Proteiniborus sp. DW1: one gene and its partner. The protein of the gene in region 1 interacts with the protein of each later gene in a pairwise test. Links are inferred from orthologs where the notes say so. Each region holds a gene or a part of one and is shown in the gene's direction. Other genes may lie near its edges.

What was found. Proteins that work in one complex are often made in the same cells at the same time.
Region 2: the proteins of ftsH (region 1) and DW1_RS03045 interact in binary tests that used the Escherichia coli proteins (3 or more experiments, as listed by UniProt). The link is inferred for Proteiniborus sp. DW1 from one-to-one orthologs.

Annotation. Positions count from the first base shown.
Region 1 is NZ_FMDO01000055.1:13,672-22,005, reverse strand. What follows is about bases 3,149-6,111. They hold ftsH (ATP-dependent zinc metalloprotease FtsH), read left to right. Parts: upstream 3,149-3,702; coding sequence 3,703-5,520; downstream 5,521-6,111. Other genes in these bases: hpt (hypoxanthine phosphoribosyltransferase), read left to right, coding at 3,149-3,617. Outside these bases: DW1_RS13210 (vWA domain-containing protein), read left to right, coding at 1-552; DW1_RS13205 (protein kinase domain-containing protein), read left to right, coding at 657-1,583; tRNA lysidine(34) synthetase TilS, read left to right, coding at 1,629-3,017; more of hpt, read left to right, coding at 3,066-3,148; DW1_RS13185 (acyl-CoA mutase large subunit family protein), read left to right, coding at 6,189-7,868; DW1_RS13180 (cobalamin B12-binding domain-containing protein), read left to right, coding at 7,910-8,311; methylmalonyl Co-A mutase-associated GTPase MeaB, read left to right, coding at 8,324-8,334. UniProt on the Escherichia coli protein: Acts as a processive, ATP-dependent zinc metallopeptidase for both cytoplasmic and membrane proteins. Plays a role in the quality control of integral membrane proteins.
Region 2 is NZ_FMDO01000013.1:15-3,069, forward strand. Bases 56-3,055 are described here. They hold DW1_RS03045 (protease modulator HflC), read left to right. Parts: upstream 56-1,108; coding sequence 1,109-2,002; downstream 2,003-3,055. Other genes in these bases: hflK (FtsH protease activity modulator HflK), read left to right, coding at 56-1,108; DW1_RS03050 (ABC transporter ATP-binding protein), read left to right, coding at 2,475-3,055. Also shown: more of hflK, read left to right, coding at 53-55.

The DNA of each region.
Region 1 (8,334 bases):
GAAGCAGGTGGAGGAGTTTGGGAATTAACTAATATTCAAAATCTTTCAATGGCACTTAGCATGGCAACTGTTAAATCTGTGTATAAAACTATAGAGGAAGCAGTAAGCAAGGAATTGAAGGAGATAATAGGGACTGGCCTTAACGATATACCACCAGAATCCAGAATTAAAGTCACGGATATGATAGACAGGCTTGGAGATGAGATAAATATAAAATGCTGCATAGTCATAGATTCAAGTAGCAGCATGACTAATAAAATGAGTATGGCGAAGAAAAGCATAATAAACCTTTTAAGAGTACTAGAACAAAGAAAAGGAAAGACAGAAATAGCAGTAATAAGTTATCCAGGCAAAAATAAAGATCAATATGACATCCTTTGTAACTTTACTGAAGATGTGTCATTACTTGAGGAGTCTCTTAATAAGATACTCATAGGAGGGAATACTCCTACAGGACCTGCAATAGAAAGTGCTGTACAGCTTTTATGTAATCATCTCGACTATGGATTGAATGCAAAAGAGGAAATAGTTTTTAAGAGTATGAGTGTATAAAACATTAGCCCTTCGGGCTACGTTCAGGATGAGATAGTACTCTGGTTGAACGTAACGAAGGGTCTCATTTTTTTATTAGGTAGTATAGGTCAAGGGGGATTAAAATGCTTCAAATAATGGAGACAGTAATTGGGAAATGGAATAAGAATAAATACACCGTCCTATCTAAGCTTGGAGAAGGGGGAATAGGATCAGTATATAAGGTAAAAGATGCGAAAGGAAATATAAGAGCTCTAAAAATTAGCAAGGATATAAACTCTATAACTAGGGAGTTTGATGTCATGAATAAACTAAAGTCACTTAAAAATACTCCAAATGCATATGAGATAGATGATTATAAAAAAAATGGGGATATATATTATTTTTTTGTTATGGACTATATAGAAGGGTATAATATTAAAAAAATAATAGAACATGGCAAATTAAAATTAAAAGATATAATTGGAATAGGAATAATTTTATTGAATATTCTTGAAAGAATATATAAAATGGGATATGTATATGTTGATATTAAGCCAGATAATATTATGATAGATAAGAAAAAGAAGAAGGTCGGTTTTATTGACTTTGGAGGAGTGATAGAAGTTGGCCAAGGAATCAAGGAATTCACCCCTGCCTATAGCATTTTTTCATGGGGTATAGACGTAAATAATAATTATGAAGCCTATATTATTTTTAGCAATGCTATGATAATTTCCTCTATGCTACTAAGAAGAGAATTTAATCCATTAGTACATAACTTAGAACAGATAATATCAAATATTAATCTTCTAACTCTTGATAGAAGACTAAAAAAGTGCTTAATAAAAGCACTTAGAGGAGAAATTAATAAAATAAGTACTTTTAGAGAAGACCTTAAAAAGCTCCTTAAAGAATGTAATCTACACCTAGAAGTAAATAGGAATACAGCCCATAAAATTAAATACAATATAAAGTCTGAGTTGTTTATAGATGTATTTTTTATATTTAGTATAGGATTTTTTTTAACGATGATTGCTATAGGTATTAATATTTATTTTTTTAGAGGATGACATGAGCGATTATGAATTATTAAAGGACTACAGGTGATGCCATTTATGAGAGAAAAAGTAATTAATGTAATAAAAGAATACGGTTTAATAGAAAAAGATGATAAAATAGTAGTAGGAGTTTCAGGTGGACCTGATTCTATGGCTTTACTTTATATTCTTAAGGATGTAAGGGAAGAGATTAATTTCAGTATTTATGTTGCTCATGTGAATCATGGTATCAGAAAAGAAGAAGCAGATGCTGATGAGGAGTTTGTTAGGAGCGTATGTTTAAAGAATTCTTTTCCTTTTTACTCAATTAAGGTTAATATGGATCAATATGCTGCTGAAAATAAGCTTACATCTGAAGAAGCTGGAAGAGCTATAAGATATGATTTTTTTAATAAGATACTAAATGACCTCGGTGGAGGAAAGATTGCTGTAGCACATAATAAAAACGACCAGGCGGAGACATTATTAATGAGATTTTTTAGGGGAACAGGCTTAGAAGGCTTAAGGGGCATGGAATACAAGAATATGAATATTATAAGACCTCTTTTAGATATTAGTAGAGAGGAAATAGAAGATTTTTGCAGGAATAATAATATATCTGTTAGAATTGATAGGACAAACTTAGAGCCTATATATGGTAGAAATAGAACTAGGTTAGAAGTTATCCCTTACATAATCAAAAATTATAATAAGGGAATCATTGATACTCTAAGCAGGACTGCTAGGCTAATGCAAATGGATAGTGAATTTATATTAGGGATTGCAGATGAAAGATTTAATAATTTAGTTGTAGAGGAGTCTCCAAATAGTATAGTACTATATATAGATAGGCTTAAAAATGAGCACTATTCCATTAGAACGAGAATAATTAGAAAAAGTATTGAAAAAATAAATGGAAGTCTAAAGGGTATAGAGGAAAAGCATATTAATAATATAATTAGTTTAATAGATGAAAACATAACAGGAAAAAGTATAAATATAACTAATAATATTATTATTAAAACTAGTTATGGAAAGATGATAATTCAGAAAGAAAATAAATATAATATAAAGTCCTTCAAATATACCTTTGACATAGGAGATACTATAGATATAAATGAGCTAGGAGCTATTGTTACTTCTAAGATAGTGCCTATATCAGAAGTAGATATTAAGCAAAGTAAAGGGTTTATAAAGTTCTTTGACTATGATAAAATTAAAGGTAGGCTTTGTATAAGAAATAGAAGAGATGGAGATAGATTTGCTCCATTAGGAATGAGAGGGACTAAAAAACTCAAGGATTTTTTTATTGATGAAAAGATACCAAGAGATGAGAGAGACCGTATACCAATTATAGAAGATGGTGAGAAGATTATTTGGGTAGTAGGATATAGAATAAGTGAAGAGTGCAAGATAAGTAGCAATACTTCAAGTGTCTTAGTATTAGAATACCAAAAATATAAATAAAACAATGTAAGATGGTTATTGACCGTCATTGATAAGGGAGGATTTTATATGAAAAACAATGTAAGGGAAGTATTAGTTTCACACGATGATATTCAGAAAAAAGTTAAAGAAATGGGACAAAAGATTACAAAAGATTATACTGGTAAGGACTTAATGCTCGTTGGTGTATTAAAAGGAGCATTTATGTTTTTAGGAGATCTTGCGAAAAATATTGAGATACCTCTTACTATAGACTTTATGGCTGTTTCTAGCTATGGAAATTCTACAGAATCTTCTGGTGTAGTGAGAATTCTTAAGGATTTAGAGGGAAGTATAGAAGGCAAGGATATATTACTAGTAGAAGACATTATTGATACTGGACTCACTCTAAACTACCTTGTTAATAATTTAAAGTCTAGAGGAGCTAATAGCGTAAAAATCTGTACTCTTCTTGATAAACCAGAGAGAAGATTAGTTGATCTAGAATTAGCATATAAAGGATTCGATATACCTGATGAATTTGTTGTAGGTTATGGAATAGATTTTGCAGAAGGTTACAGAAATCTTCCAGACGTATGTGTTTTAAAGGAAGAAGCATATCGTCATATACTTGAAAAATAAAATTTGACCATTATTGTCTTTTTATTATTGCTATGTTAGAATATAGTGATAATATTAACATCTGAGTTCGAAGGGAGGACTATTTTTGAAAAAATATTTTCGAGGTATAAGCTTTTATTTGCTTATATTTATCATACTAGTATTTGCAGTTCAGCTGTTGACGAAAAATGTTGAAGAAGCAAAGCAAATGGATTTTATCACATTGGTTAAGGAAATAGAAAACGATAATGTTGAAAGCATTGTGATAGTTCAAAATGAAAATACTGTAAAAGGTAGGCTTAAGGATAATACAACATTTTCCTTAACATTACCTTTTGATGCAAATACATTTTATGAGCAACACTTGAGAGACGCTATGGATGAGGACAAGATTCAAAGTATAACTGGAGAACCCCAACCACAGACTCCAATCTTTTTATCAGCTCTCCCAACTATATTTATGATTCTTGTATTTGTTGTGTTTTGGTTTGTATTTATGCAACAATCACAGGGTGGTGGAAACCGTGTAATGTCATTTGGTAAAAGTAGAGCTAAAATGCATAAGGATGAAGGTAAGAAAATTACTTTTGCCGATGTTGCAGGACTACAAGAAGAAAAAGAAGAGCTTAAGGAAATAGTTGATTTTCTTAAGAGCCCTAGAAAATATATTGAGTTAGGAGCTAGAATTCCTAAAGGAGTTCTAATGGTAGGCCCTCCAGGAACAGGAAAGACCTATTTAACAAAGGCTGTAGCTGGAGAAGCTGGAGTGCCATTCTTTAGTATAAGTGGTTCTGACTTCGTTGAAATGTTTGTAGGTGTAGGTGCTTCACGTGTAAGAGATTTATTTGAACAGGCTAAGAAAAACTCTCCTTGTATTGTTTTTATAGATGAGATTGATGCAGTGGGAAGAAGAAGAGGGGCAGGTCTTGGCGGAGGTCATGATGAAAGAGAGCAAACCTTAAATCAACTACTAGTAGAGATGGATGGATTTGGAGAAAATGAAGGTATAATCATGATAGCTGCTACAAATAGGCCTGATATCCTAGATCCAGCATTACTTAGACCTGGTAGATTCGATAGACAGGTATATGTTGGAGTTCCAGATATTAAAGGTAGAGAGGAAATCCTAAAGATTCATACTAGAGGCAAGCCACTAGCAGATGACGTAGACTTAAAGGTTGTGGCTAGAAGAACTCCTGGTTTTACACCAGCAGACTTAGAAAATTTAGTAAATGAGGCTGCACTACTTACAGCTAGACAAAATCTTAATAAAATACCAATGTCTATAATTGAAGAAGCATCAACTAAAGTAGTAGCTGGACCAGAGAAGAAGAGTCGAGTCATTAGTGAAAAAGAAAGAAAGCTTACGGCATATCATGAGGCAGGTCATGCAGTGGCTGCAAGACTTCTTCCAGGGTCAGATCCGGTTCATATGGTTACTATAATTCCTAGAGGAAGAGCTGGAGGATTTACAATGTATCTTCCAGAAGAAGATAGAAACTATGCAACAAAGACTGAGATGGAGCTTAGATTAGTTCACATGCTAGGCGGAAGAGTTGCGGAGCAGTTAGTGCTAGGAGATATAAGTACTGGTGCACAAAACGACTTAGATAGAGTGACTAAGATAGCTAGAAACATGGTAACTCACTATGGAATGAGTGAGAGTCTTGGACCTATGACATATGGTTCTGATGATGACGAAGTGTTCATAGGCAGAGATTTAGCAAGAAGTAGAAATTATAGTGAGGAAGTAGCTGCGGCTATAGACAAGGAAATGAGAAGAATTATAGATAATGCTTATAGTCAAGCAGAAACACTTCTAAAAGAAAATATAGATAAACTTCATAAAGTAGCAGAAGCACTACTAGAAAAAGAAACTCTAGATGCAAAAGAATTCGAAGCACTATTTGCAGAAGAGCAATAAAAGATAGAAGGCATAACAAGCCTTCTTTTTTTATGACCTAACCCGATTTTCCAAACGCTTTTCTTATGACCTAATCCAATTTTCTAACGGTGTTTGTTATATGTTTGTTAAATAACTATGATTAATACATAAGAATTAAGCGAATTTTTGTTTACAAGTTCTATTAAATGGTGTTATAAAATATACACAAGAGAAACTATAAAAAAGCTCAAATTTCAAACATTATGTTAAAATCCCTTGTTTAAACCAACCAATGACATATTCATACAATACGAAACAGAATTTTGACAAGTAATAGGACAATTTCCCGGGCAATGATTAAAATTGTAGATTTATCTCTAACTATGATTGAAAAAGCCAAGAAAAAATAATCAAATATGTCGGAAGTCATAAAGGAATAAAGATATTTTTATAGAATAATCTTTATAATGAAACATTTACTTCACAGCATTTAATATTATGAAATTAATATTGCAAAAACATGCTACATATAATAGTCTATATTTAGATGCATATATGTAAAATTGAAGCGTTAACTGCTAGTTTGACATAGTTTTAAGTTTGATTTTACAATGGGTAGATGTAAACGCTTTCACAATCGTTACATTTTACAGACTATTCAGAATGTAACAGAAATAGGAAACAAATTATAGATTAGGGGGAATAAGATGTTTGACAATGAGAGCTTAAAGGAGATTAAAAAAACAAGAAGTGAATGGGAAGAAACTCAACTAAAGAAAACATTGGCTAAGTTTCCTGAAAGAAAAGAAAAATTCACTACTGTTTCTGGTGAGGTAGTAAATCCGCTCTATACTCCTGAAGACGTAGAAGGACTGGACTATAATGAGGATATTGGATATCCAGGTCAATATCCTTTTACAAGGGGAGTTCAGCCCACCATGTATAGAGGAAAGCTTTGGACTATGAGAATGTATGCTGGATTTGCTACAGCAGAAGAATCTAACAACAGATATAAGTACTTACTTGAACAAGGTCAAACAGGTCTTAGCGTAGCTTTTGATTTGCCTACACAAATTGGTTATGATTCAGATCATCCACTAGCAGAGGGAGAAGTAGGAAAGGTTGGTGTTGCCATAGATTCATTGGAAGATATGGAAACACTTTTTGATGGTATTCCTCTTGACAAAGTGAGTACTTCCATGACAATTAATGCACCTGCTTCAGTTTTGCTTGCTATGTATATAGCAGTAGCAGAGAAACAAGGTGTCACGCCTGACAAGTTAAGAGGAACTATTCAAAACGACATACTAAAAGAATATATAGCACGAGGAACATATATTTTCCCAGTGGAACCATCTATGAGACTAATAACAAATATATTTGAATACTGCTCAAAGTTTGTACCAAAGTGGAATACAATAAGTATTTCAGGATATCACATTAGAGAGGCAGGCTGTACTGCAGCTCAGGAAGTAGGATTTACACTTGCTGATGGCATAGCTTATGTAGAAGCAGCCATAAAAGCAGGACTTGATGTAGATGATTTTGCACCTAGGTTATCATTTTTCTTTAATGCTCACAATGACTTATTAGAAGAGGTGTCAAAATACAGGGCTGCCAGAAGGCTTTGGGCAAAAATAATGAAAGAAAGATTTAATGCAAAAAATCCTAAATCAATGATGTTAAAATTTCATACACAAACCGGAGGTTCTACACTTACTGCACAGCAGCCTGATAACAACATTGTACGTGTTGCTATTCAAACATTAGCTGCAGTACTCGGTGGAACACAATCCTTACACACTAATTCAAGGGATGAGGCTCTTGCTCTCCCAACTGAAGATTCAGTTAGAATAGCCCTTAGAACTCAACAGATAGTAGCATATGAAAGTGGAGTTACAGATACCATTGACCCTCTAGCAGGTTCATATTATATAGAAGCTAAAACTGATGAAATAGAAGATAAGGCAATGGAATATATTAAAAAGATAGATGAGCTTGGAGGAGCACCAAGAGCTATAGATATGGGATATATCCAACAAGAAATAATGGATGCGGCATATAAATATCAAAAAGAAGTAGAAACAGGTGAAAGAATAGTAGTTGGCATGAATAAATTCCAAATAGAAGAAGAAGCACCGAAGGGGCTTTTAAGAGTAGACCCTGCTGTAGGTGTTCTTCAAAAACAGAAAATTGCTAACTTAAAAGCGAAAAGAGACAATGGACTTGTTAAGGAAAGGCTAGAGGCTTTAAGAAGTGCTTGTGAAGGTGACGCAAATGTTATGCCATATATTCTTGACTCAGTTAAGGCTTATGCGACCTTAGGAGAAATTTGCGGAGTGATGAGAGAAGTTTTTGGTGAGTATCAGCAATCTGTAATTATATAAAACACAAATCTTTAGAATTGGTGTAAAGGGAGGAAAACTAAGTGAACAGTAGACCAATAAGAGTTTTAATTGCAAAGCCGGGACTGGACGGACATGATAGAGGTGCAAAAGTAATCGCTAGAGCTTTAAGGGATGCAGGTATGGAAGTCATATATACGGGGCTTAGGCAAACCCCTGAGCAAATAGTATCTGCTGCCATACAAGAGGATGTGGATGTAGTAGCTATGAGTATACTATCAGGAGCTCATAACCACTTGCTTCCTAGAGTAGTAGAATTGCTTAAACAAGAAGGTGCAGATGACATGCTTGTTTTAGGTGGTGGAGTAATACCAGACGAAGATATTCCAGGACTTAAGGAAGCGGGGATAAAGGAAATCTTCACTCCAGGAACACCTACAACAGCAGTTATCGATTATATAAATGAAAACGTGAACAGACAATAGTGTATTCAGGCGGTGTTAATATT
Region 2 (3,055 bases), on another replicon or contig:
AAAATATCAGTTAGGGTATATAATAAAGGTATCTAAAGAAAGGGGGATTTAAATGCAATTTTTAGTTATTTTAGCTGTAGTAGCAATTATAATAGCTGCCGATAAGGTAAAAAAGCAAAAAATTAAAAAGAAATATGATGAAAATGTGATTGAAATTGAACCAAATAAAAAGAAATTGAATCTAAATATTAATACCAAGGTTATTTGGGCCATAGCCATAGTAGCTTTATTAGTACTAGCTTCACTTTCTAGTGTTTATACTGTTGATCAAACTGAATTTGCAGTGCTTACAACCTTTGGAAAACCAAGCAATGAAATAGTTGGTTCTGGGCTTAAGTTTAAATTACCTTATCCTATACAAAAGGTACATAAGTTATCAAAGGAAACCTTCTCTTTGACACTGGGATATACAGAAAAAGGAGAACAGATGCAGACAAACGTAGCAGAATCTAAGATGATAACTGGTGACGAGAACATAGTATTAGCAGATTTAGAGGTTCAATGGAAAATAGTTGACCCTATAGCATTCTTATATAATACAAGTAATCCTGAAACTATATTAAAAAATGCAACTTCCTCATCTCTAAGAACAGTAGTAGGAAGTGCCACAGTAGATGATGCACTAACAGACGGTAGAACTAAGATAATAAATGATATTAGAGAAAATCTAATTGAGCTTATAAATCATTACAACTTAGGTATATCAATAATAAATGTAAATCTGCAAGACGTAGATTTACCAACTGCAGAAGTAGATGCTGCCTTTAAATCAGTTACAGATGCTAGAGAAGAGAGGATAACAAAAATAAACGAAGCAAATAAATATAGAAATGAGAAGATTAATCAAGTACAAGGTGAGCAAGCTGCTATACTTAGTAAGGCAGAGGGTGAAAAAATTAGTAAAGTAGAAAAAGCTAAGGGAGATGTAGCTCAATTTAATGCTATTTACTCAGAATATAAAAACAACCCAGATACTACTAGACATAGATTGATAATAGAAGCATTAGAGATAGCTTTCAAGGATGCAAGAGTTATAATTGTAGATGATGGCGGTAATACAGTAAAATATGTACCTTTAGAGGAACTACTAAAGAGGGGGGGCAACTAAATGGAAGCTATAAAAGCTAAAAGTATAATAAAGAAGACATTTTTTGTTTATGTACCAATTCTAATTATTGCTGTCCTTTTATTAAGCAACCTGTTTGTAATAAAACCAAATGAATATGGTATAATCAAACAATTTGGAAAAGTAGTAAAGGTAATTGATGAAGAAGGTCTTAAGATAAAAATACCTTTTATTCAATCAGTCTCAAAACTACCTAAGCACATACTTTTCTATGATGTACCTGCTACTGAAATAAATACTTTTGATAAGAAAAGGATATTAGTTGACTATTATACACTATGGAGAATAACAGATCCTGTAGATATGCTGGAGACATTAAAGACAATAGATGCTGCAGAGGCTAGACTTAGTGATATTATGTATTCATCAGTTAGAAATGAGCTTGGAAAGCTAGAATATGGTCAAATCATAAATCCGGCAGATAATAAAAGAGGAAATGTAGACTTAGTAGTTCAGCAGAATATTAATGATATACTTAAAAGCAATTCAAATGGAATAGAAATAGTAGATATTCAAATGAAAAGAATAGATTTGCCTGAAAGCAATGAACAATCAGTATATAAGAGAATGATATCTGAGAGAGCAAGTAAAGCTCAAGAATATTTATCTCAAGGAGATGCAGAAAAAACTAGAATTATGGCAGAGGCAGATAGAGAAGTTGCAGAGCTAATTGCCAAGACTAGCTCGCAGGCAAAGGAGATAGTAGCAGAGGGAGAAAAGGAAGCAGCTAGGATATATAATGATGCATATGGACAAGATGTGGAGTTTTTCAAATTATATACTACACTAAACTCATATAAGACCTCAATAGATGGCGAAACAGTTATAATGATACCTATAGATTCTCCGTATCTAAAATATTTAATGGGGCATTAAAATCAAAGTAAAATCACAGAGGCAGGCTATTGATGTTTGACTAATTATTGCCGTGTAGTTCAATAGATAAAATTTAGACAAATTTTTAAATTAGATGTTGACATATTTGGGAAATTAAAGTATATTATATAGTAATATTTGAGAGTGTACCTAGGGTTCCGGCTAAAGGCGGCAGGTCCAAGCGGTACAGGATTTTTATCTACACTTCTAGGAGAAAAGCCTGGAGGACGAGTCTCAAAATGACTTGTCTCCGGGCTTTTTTATATAGTTTAACTAGTTAACTAGACTGACCAAAAGCTTTTATCAGGAACTTAATGAAGCTCAGAAGCAAGTTTTTGAACACTACAATTATTCCAAAGCATACATATAGCAAGGCTAAAACTCAATGAGAACTAAATTTTTACTACAGAATAGGAGTGATCAAATTTGTGTTTCAAAACTGCGATATCTATAAAAAGGGGAGGGGAAAAAAATGGGTATAATACAGGCATCTAACTTACAAAAGACTTTTAAGGTAAAAATCAAGAGTGCAGGATTAAAGGGGAGTATTAGGTCAATGTTTTCTCCTGAATACAAGGAGGTGGAAGCAGTCAGGGGTATTTCCTTTAATGTAGAAAGGGGAGAAATTCTTGCATTTATTGGTCCCAATGGTGCAGGTAAATCTACAACCATTAAGATGCTTACTGGAATACTATACCCTACATCAGGAGAATTAAGTGTACTTGGCTTAAATCCTTCTAAGGACAGAAAGCAATTGTCTTATAGAATAGGTACAGTCTTTGGACAGAAGTCGCAGCTATGGTTTCATCTTCCGCCTATAGATAGTTTTAATTTACTGGGAAGGATATATGAGCTAGGGGATGACTACTTGAAAAAAAGAATTTCATATCTTACAGATATGTTTGAGATAGGAGACTTATTAGAAACTCCTGTGCGTAAGCTTTCACTTGGACAAAGAATACGCTGTGAAATAGCTGCATCTATTATACACAACCCAGAGATAATATTCTTAGATGAGCCTACTATTGGATTAGATGTTGTAGTAAAGCATAA